DNA from 2 places in the Clostridium aquiflavi genome. Region 1 is predicted to be linked to the other one. Evidence: a T-box and tRNA genes for the amino acid it is inferred to sense, from the RefSeq annotation. Region 1 holds a T-box; the other holds one or more tRNA genes.
What was found. The T-box of region 1 lies ahead of metG (methionine--tRNA ligase). A T-box ahead of a tRNA ligase gene usually reads a tRNA of that ligase, here a tRNA-Met.

Region 1 (4,446 bases):
TTTTTAAGCTATTATAAGATGCTGCACAATTTAAGACTCTGACCACACCATTTTTTTGAATTTCCTCTAATACTTCTTTACGATCATTTTCAAAAGATTCATCATCATAGTGAGCATGACTATCTATTATTTTAAATATTTTTTCCATAACAGCATATCCTTTCAAATATTGAATATATCTCTTCCTTAATTTACTTTCAAATATTCAATGTTAAATTTTAAATTAATTTTAAATTGTCACAGATTTGACATATTCAAATAGTATATTTAAATTGTAAAGTAGTTAAAGCATTATTATTTACCCCTTTTAACCATTATATATTAATGGTTACGGAACACCTCACCCCCTAAATGAGGTGTTCCTTTTATTTTATATTTATCTAACTATACTTCCGCTTAAAATTTCACCTGGATCTACAATCTTTAATTCACTATCATCATCAGGTGCTGCACATAAAATCATACCTTGCGACAATTCTCCTCTAAGTTTTACAGGTTTTAAATTTGCAACTAAAACTACATTTTTACCTATTAATTCTTCTGGTTTGTAGTATTTAGCAATTCCTGACACCACTTGTCTTTCTTCGCCACCTAAATCAACCTTTAATTTTAAAAGTTTTTTAGCACCCTTTATTGGTTCACATGCTAATACCTTAACAACTCTTAAATCCACTTTTTCAAAATCATCAATTGTGATTTCTTCTTTTATAGGAGTTATTTCTCTTTTAGCTGGTGCTTGTGCTGCCTTTAATGCTTCTAACTCTTCAAGTTTCTTTTCTACATCTATTCTTGGGAATAAGTTTTCGCCTTTAACTACCTTAGTTCCAGCTTTTATTCCATCAAATGACTTTAAAGATTCCCATGATATTTCAGAAGTATTAATTTGTTCATTAATCTTCTTAGCTGTATCTGGTAAGAATGATGAAATCATTACTGAAGCAAATCTTAAACTTTCAATTAAGTTGTAAAGTACTGTTCCTAATCTAGACTTCTTACTTTCATCTTTAGCTAAAATCCAAGGAGTTGTTTCATCTATATACTTATTAGCTCTGCCTATTAATTCAAATATATGCTCTAGTGCTAAAGGAATGTTTAATTCATCAATAGCTTCTTGAACTTTGTTTGGAGCAGCTAATGCTAAGTTTATTAATTCTTCATCAAATTCTCCACTTTCAGCTTGTGGTTGAATTTCTCCTCCGAAGTATTTTTCAATCATTGCGACACTTCTTGATAAAAGGTTACCTAAATCGTTACAAAGATCTGAATTTATCTTTTTTATGAATATTTCATTGTTAAATAGACCATCTGCGCCAAATGGAATTTCTCTTAATAAGTAATATCTTACTGGATCTACTCCAAATTCGTTAACTAATACAACTGGATCTACAACATTACCTTTAGATTTTGACATCTTTCCACCATCAACAAGTAACCATCCATGACCAAATACTTGTTTTGGAAGTGGTAAATCTAATGCCATTAACATTATTGGCCAATATATTGTATGGAATCTTAATATATCTTTTCCTATTAAATGTACATCTGCTGGCCAGAATTTATCATATAATTCTTTATTATCTTGACCATATCCAAGTGCAGTAATATAGTTTGATAATGCATCTATCCATACATAAACAACATGGTTTTCATCAAATGTTACTGGAACACCCCAATCAAAGCTAGTTCTTGAAACACATAAGTCTTGAAGACCTGGTCTTAAGAAATTGTTTAACATTTCATTTTTTCTTGATTCTGGTTGAATGAAGTTTGGATTTTCTTCTATATACTTAATTAATCTATCAGCATATTTGCTCATCTTAAAGAAGTAAGCTTCTTCTTTTGATTTTTCAACTGGTCTGCCACAATCAGGACAATTTCCATTTACTAATTGAGTATCTGTCCAGAATGATTCACATGGAGTACAATACCAACCTTCATAAGAACTCTTATAAATATCCCCTTGATCATGTAATTTTTTAAATATATCTTGAACTGCTTTTACATGATAATCATCTGTAGTTCTAATAAATTTATCATAGCTTACATTCATCATGCTCCAAAGATCTTTAATACCTGCTACAATCTCATCTACATGTTCTATTGGAGTAATTCCTTTTTCTTCTGCTATTCTTTGGATTTTTTGACCATGCTCATCAGTACCTGTTAAGAACATTACATCATATCCTGTTAATCTTTTAAATCTTGCTAACGCATCAGCAGCTACTGTAGTATAAGTATTTCCTATATGTAGCTTCGTTGATGGGTAATAAATTGGTGTAGTTATATAATATGGTTTTTTACAATCTTTGCACATTTTAAATAATCCTCCTTATTTTAAACAATACTCTAGGTATTGTTTTTAGCATTTTTAATATAGTGTTGATATTTTAATAAAGTAGCTGAACCATGCTTTAATGTACAATACAATTAGCAGCTTATAATAGACAATTGTTATAAATCAAAAAAGTCTCTATATAGGTATATTAAACCTATATAGAGACGTATATACGTGTTACCACTCTACTTTTTATTTATTTCACAATAAATAACTCAATAGGTGACTATCATCACCTTGCATTATAACGGATGCTGCCGTAAATTCCTTAACAAATATTGCTCGGGAAATATGCTCCGAGGCCATCTTCATGAAAATTTCTTCTGCTAACTTTCACCATACATTAGCTCTCTTTAAAAATTCCTTTTCATTACTCTTCTCTTCATAGCATTTATATACTTATTATAATAGAATAAATATATTTTCCTGTCAAATAAAAAGCTGCATTATATTAAGTTTTTAACTTAATACAATACAGCTACTTTATATATTAAGAAATCTTATTCAAAGACATAGGTTTAAGTACTTCTTTAATTTCTGATAAAGATTTATCCATACTAGCTTCAACAGCTGCAGTAATTGCACCTTCTACTAAAGGAGCATCTATAATTTCTACATTTTCTCTAATGTTATCATCTAAAAATTCTATAGCCATTTCCGTGTTCATAAATGCACTACCTAAGTCAAATAATACAAGTACACCATTATCACTATAAACAGACTCTATTGCACTAGTTATCTTAGAAATATCTGTGCCTATTCGTCCATCACTAGTTCCACCTGCATCTACAATTGAAACTTCTGGCGCCATTTGAAGTGCAACTTCTCTAACACCTTTTGCTATAAAATTACTATGTGAAACAATTACTATACCAACCATAATTAATTCTCCTCTTTAGTTAATTCTTCTACTATAGTATTTAAGATTAAATACATTGAAGTAGCTCCTGCATCGATATGTCCTATACTTCTTTCTCCTACATAACTCGCTCTACCTTTAGTTGCAACTATATCTTTAGTATGTTCCATACCATTTTTAGCTGCCTCTTTAATTTCAAGTAATACTTCTTTAACAGATTTATTTTCTCCAATAGACTTTTTAGCTGCTTCAATTGATGGTGATAAAGTATCAATCATTGTTTTTTCCCCTTCTTGACCTTTACCTCTCATCTTTATTCCACCTAAAGCCTCTTCTAAAACTTTGATAAAATCATTTATGTCCATTTCACTTTTTTTATTGACTACCATAGCAGCTTTCATAAAAGCAGTTCCATATAACGGACCCGAAGCTCCTCCTACATTAGACACTAAAGCCATACCAGAGTTTTTAAATATATTTCCCAAATCATCTTCAGGTAAATCTTTTATTTTTTCAATAACAGCTTTAAAACCTTTGTTCATATTTAGACCATGATCACCATCGCCTATTGCTGCATCTAATTCACTTAAATATAATTTATTTTCTTCTATAACTTTTTCTACTTTTATTAGAATGTCTTTTACTTCCTTTACTGTTACCATAATTAACCCTCCTCTAATATGATGATACTAAATAACCTTAAATCCTGGAGTATCAGCTTTTGCATCAAGTAATTCTTTAAGTTCACTATCAAGTTTTAGTACTGAAACAGAACATCCTGCCATTTCTAGTGAAGTCATAAATTCTCCAACAAAAGTTTTATGAATACTTATTCCTTTATCTTTCAATAATTGATTTATTTTTTTATTTACAATATATAATTCCATATAAGGTGTTGATCCTAATCCATTTATCATAACAGCTACTTCATCACCACTTGAAATTTCTATATCTTCTAGAATTTTACCTAATAAATGTTCTGCAACCTGATCTGCAGTTGATATTTTTTCTCTATGAGTTCCTGGTTCTCCATGAATACCCATACCAATTTCTATTTCATCTTCTCCTAAAGTGAAGTTAGCTTTACCTGCTGCTGGTACTATACAAGATGATAAAGACATTCCCATACTTCTAACGTTTTCAATTACCTTTTCAGCAACACTTTTTACTTCTTCTAAATTTCCACCAGCTTCAGCCTTAGCTCCAGATAATTTATGAACAAATACTGTTCCTGCAATACCTCTTCTTCCAG
Region 2 (4,446 bases), on a different contig from region 1:
AGTGTAATTATTATTTTTAGATAAAGATTGAGTATGTTGGTTTATTATATAAGTGCCTTTAAAGCCAAGTCCATCAGCTGAAGCTACTCTTAGTGAGGTTTTTACTGATAGCTTTTTTAAATTAATATAAGGTCTGTTTTCACATAAGTTATTTTCTGATATTATTCGCATAGTTTATCTCCTTGAGTTAGTACCAATAAAGTATTAGTTTGTATTATGAATTATAACATATTTTAAGTGAAAAGTTGTGCTTATAATTTAGGGAATTATCTTAAAGATTTAAAGTCATCTAGTGATTATGAAAATATTTTTGGAATTACGGAAAAAGATTTAGAAAATAGATGGATTGAGTATATAAAATAAAACTATTCTATGGAGAACTAATTAGGATAAGATGAACAAAAAGGTTTCCTTAAGAGTATAATATAATAAAATTTTTTTGGAGGAAAACTATGCTAAGTAGTCAAAAGTATGTCACTTTATCATTAGAATTACATCTTTTTTTTGGACGAATTATGAAGGAACATTCTTTGTTTTTAGAGGCGGGATTTACACCTAAAAACACTAAATTTTCTAAGGAAGCTGAAAATTATAAAATGGAGTTTGAAAAGCTTTTATTAGATACAGTTAAGCTAAGCGATGGAAGAGTTAGAGAATTTGTAATAGATTCTGGAGAAATTTTTACTGATTATACTTTAAGTACAGAAAAAAAGACACAGTATTATACAGGAATAAATATAAATTCTAAGATAACCGAAATGGAGAAAGAATTGAAGTGTGAAAATAAAAAACATATTGATAGTAGAACAGTAAATTGTGTGAAAAAACTTAATAATAGGGCTATAAAGTTACTTAATGGTCTTATAGACTTTAAAATGAAAGTATTAGAAAAAATGTTGAATTGTGAATTATTTACATTAAATTATCCTTTACTTATTCAACATATAATACATGAAGCTAAGTTATATCATTCATATATATGTGCGCTTGAGAATGAAGAGGATATTGGTAAAGGGGATATTGGAGAAGTTCAATTGTTTTGGGATCAGATTATGATGGAACATGCTTTGTTTATTAGAGGATTACTTGATCCTAGTGAGGATGAATTAATAAACACTTCAAGTAAGTTTGCAAAAGAATATAGTGATTTAATTGAAAAATCAGGAAATATAACTGATATGTCAATGAGCACATGCATAAATGATACATTATTAGAAACAATTAGATTAAGAGATTTTAAGAAAGCAGGTACGGAAGGGATAATTGAATGTAAAATAAAATCTATAATATTACCACTTCTTGCTGATCATGTACTAAGAGAAGCTAATCATTATATAAGAATTTTAAAGAATCATAAAAACTAACTATCTATAGAATATAAATGTTGAGAATTCTAAATAGCATAATTATTAAAAAGAGTTAGTATTAAAACTAGCTCTATTTTTATTATAATAGCTCCTTATTTTTTTTATTTTAAATATATTCCAATAATAGAAAGGAATAAGGATAGATTATGTAAAAAATATTACTAAATAATGAATATGAGACTATAAAATAAAGAAATTGTATGTAAAAAACAAACTCTTATAATAACTATAAGAGTTTGTTTTTTTATGGTTGCGGGAGCAGGACTTGAACCTACGACCTTTGGGTTATGAGCCCAACGAGCTACCAGCTGCTCCATCCCGCGATATTATATTTTGTAAGTCGCCTTAGCTAACTTATGTACTTAGTATACCTTTATTAATATATGATGTCAAAGAAGAATAATGTCATATTATGACTTGAAAGTTAATGAGGTCTCTTAGGGTAGTAGATTACATCAAATGCTATGATATGCTCCAGATATAAAAATATGATTTTTAATTTTATATTAAATATAATTATATAGTAGTATTTAAATAATAAGTATTGTTTGGGGGAAGAATTATGAGTAATGAACACAGTAGCATAAATAAAATGTGAAAAGAATATTTGAACTTAATTCGAGAAATGGACATATTGATTTTTTTAATAGGGAATTAAAAGATTTTAATAAGGAATTTGCAGAAGATATGTTGGTAGTTTGTGAAGAATTTGAAGTAATTTATAATTAAAAGAAAAAAATAGTTGATAAATTTGGTCGGAGAACTTATAATTTAATATAATAATAATTTAACATACTAAAATATGCTAAATTATAAGAAAACTTTGTAAAAAAATATTGGGGTGATAAAATGAATTTTGAACACATAAGCAGAGAAGATAATGAAATTTATGCTTTAATTGAAAAGGAATTAGAAAGACAACAAAATGGAATTGAGTTAATAGCTTCAGAAAATGTCGCAAGTGAAGCTGTAATGGAGGCTATGGGTTCCTATTTAACAAATAAATATGCTGAAGGATATCCAGGTAAGAGATACTATGGTGGATGTTATGTAGTAGATGGCGTTGAAGAAATAGCACGTGAAAGAGCTAAGGAGTTATTTGGAGCAGAACATGCAAATGTTCAACCACATTCTGGTTCACAAGCTAATATGGCTGTTTATTTTACAATTTTAGAACATGGGGATACTGTATTAGGTATGGATTTAAGCCATGGAGGTCATTTAACTCATGGTTCACCAGTTAATTTTTCAGGAAAATTATTTAACTTTGTATCATATGGAGTAGATAAGAATACTGAAGAAATAAATTATGATGTAGTAAGAGAATTGGCTATAAAGCACAAACCTAAGTTAATAGTTGCAGGTGCAAGTGCATATTCAAGAATAATAGATTTTAAGAAGTTTAGAGAAATTTGTGATGAAATTGGAGCATACTTAATGGTTGATATGGCTCATATTGCTGGGCTTGTAGCAGCAGGATTACATCCATCACCAGTACCATATGCAGATTTTGTTACATCTACAACACACAAAACTTTAAGAGGTCCAAGAGGTGGATTAATACTTTGTAAGGAAAAATATGCTAAGGACTTAGATAAAAATATATTCCCAGGAATGCAAGGTGGTCCATTAATGCATATTATAGCAGCGAAAGCAGTATGCTTTAAGGAAGCTTTAGATCCAAGTTTTAAAGAATATATGGCAAGCGTTGTAGAAAACTGCAAAGAACTAGGTGAACAATTAGTAAAAAGAGGGTTTAAGTTAGTATCTAATGGAACAGACAATCATTTAATTCTTGTAGATTTGAATAACAAAGATATTACAGGAAAAGATGCTGAAAAATTATTAGATGAAGTAGGAATTACTCTTAATAAAAATACAGTACCAAATGAAACTAGAAGTCCTTTTGTAACTTCAGGAGTTAGAATAGGTACAGCTGCTATTACAACTAGAGGATTTGAAAGAAAAGACATGGAAGAAATAGCAGATATAATCAACGAAACAATCATTAATAGAGATAAAGACTTAGAACAATATAAGCAAAGAGTAAAAGCTTTATGTGAAAAGTATCCTCTATATAAATAATAATTGAATTTAATTATTTAAGATAAGCTGTCTCAAAATAGAAATATAATTTCTGTTTTGAACAGCTTTTTTTCATGTAAGGCTGTGTTTTAGTAGAGTGTTGATATATACATAAGCAAAATGGACTGAGTAATTGAACTTAGGAATGCTAAGATGAGTATAGTCCAATTACAATGCCACTTTACCTATTATATATATCAACACATATTTAAAACAGAACCTTATATAATTAACCACACATTTAATAAATGCATATAATAGATAGAATTAATTTTAAATAGGGTTTTATAATGAATGGTAAATTTATTAAGAGAATATCAAAAGATAGTCCAGTATTAGAATTTGATAAAAATTCTAAAATAGTTTTTATAAGCGATATGCATAGAGGTGATGGTGGAAATGCGGATTCATTAAGGCCTAATAAAAATATATACAAAGCAGCTCTTGGATATTATTTGAAGGATGACTTTAACTTAATTGAAATAGGTGATGGGGATGAATTATGGAAAAATAAGAATTGCATAGATATAGCTTATAATTATGATGATATATTTAAAATATTAAATAAATTTAATGCTAAAAAAAGATTATATTTACTTTATGGTAATCATGATATGGTAAAAGCTAAACCTAATTTTATACCTAAGCAAGAAAAATTACTTGCTCAAATAGGATATAATTTTGGTAAAGAGTTAGTTAAACTTTATAATAATATACAATTTCATGAAGGCCTTGTTTTGAGATATACTCCAACGAACAAAGATATATTAGTTTTTCATGGTCATCAAGTAGATTTTATGAATTGTGAGTTATGGAAAATAAGTAGATTTTTAGTTAGATATGTTTGGAGAATATTAGAAGGCTTTGCAGGCTTTAAGGCTCCAGTGAGTCCGGCTAACAACTATGGAAAAGGAAGTAAAATTGATGAAATTTTAGAGAGAACAGCAAGAAAAGAAAAAAGAATGCTTATTTGTGGACATACCCATCATGATGT

Region 2: it has a tRNA-Met gene. The T-box ahead of metG (methionine--tRNA ligase) is inferred to sense a tRNA for this amino acid. The anticodon was not compared.

The regions. Positions count from the first base shown of each region.
Region 1 is NZ_JAVJAN010000006.1:81,843-86,288, reverse strand. It holds gene RGC78_RS03275 (TatD family hydrolase) at 1-148, opposite strand, end outside; gene metG (methionine--tRNA ligase) at 377-2,314, opposite strand; T-box leader at 2,493-2,730, opposite strand; gene dhaM (dihydroxyacetone kinase phosphoryl donor subunit DhaM) at 2,826-3,215, opposite strand; gene dhaL (dihydroxyacetone kinase subunit DhaL) at 3,218-3,856, opposite strand; gene dhaK (dihydroxyacetone kinase subunit DhaK) at 3,884-4,446, opposite strand, start outside.
Region 2 is NZ_JAVJAN010000047.1:5,745-10,190, forward strand. It holds gene RGC78_RS14230 (hypothetical protein) at 1-171, opposite strand, end outside; gene RGC78_RS14235 (DUF2935 domain-containing protein) at 453-1,364, shown strand; tRNA gene RGC78_RS14240 (tRNA-Met) at 1,615-1,690, opposite strand; gene RGC78_RS14245 (ASCH domain-containing protein) at 1,962-2,096, shown strand; gene glyA (serine hydroxymethyltransferase) at 2,217-3,452, shown strand; gene RGC78_RS14255 (metallophosphoesterase) at 3,743-4,446, shown strand, end outside.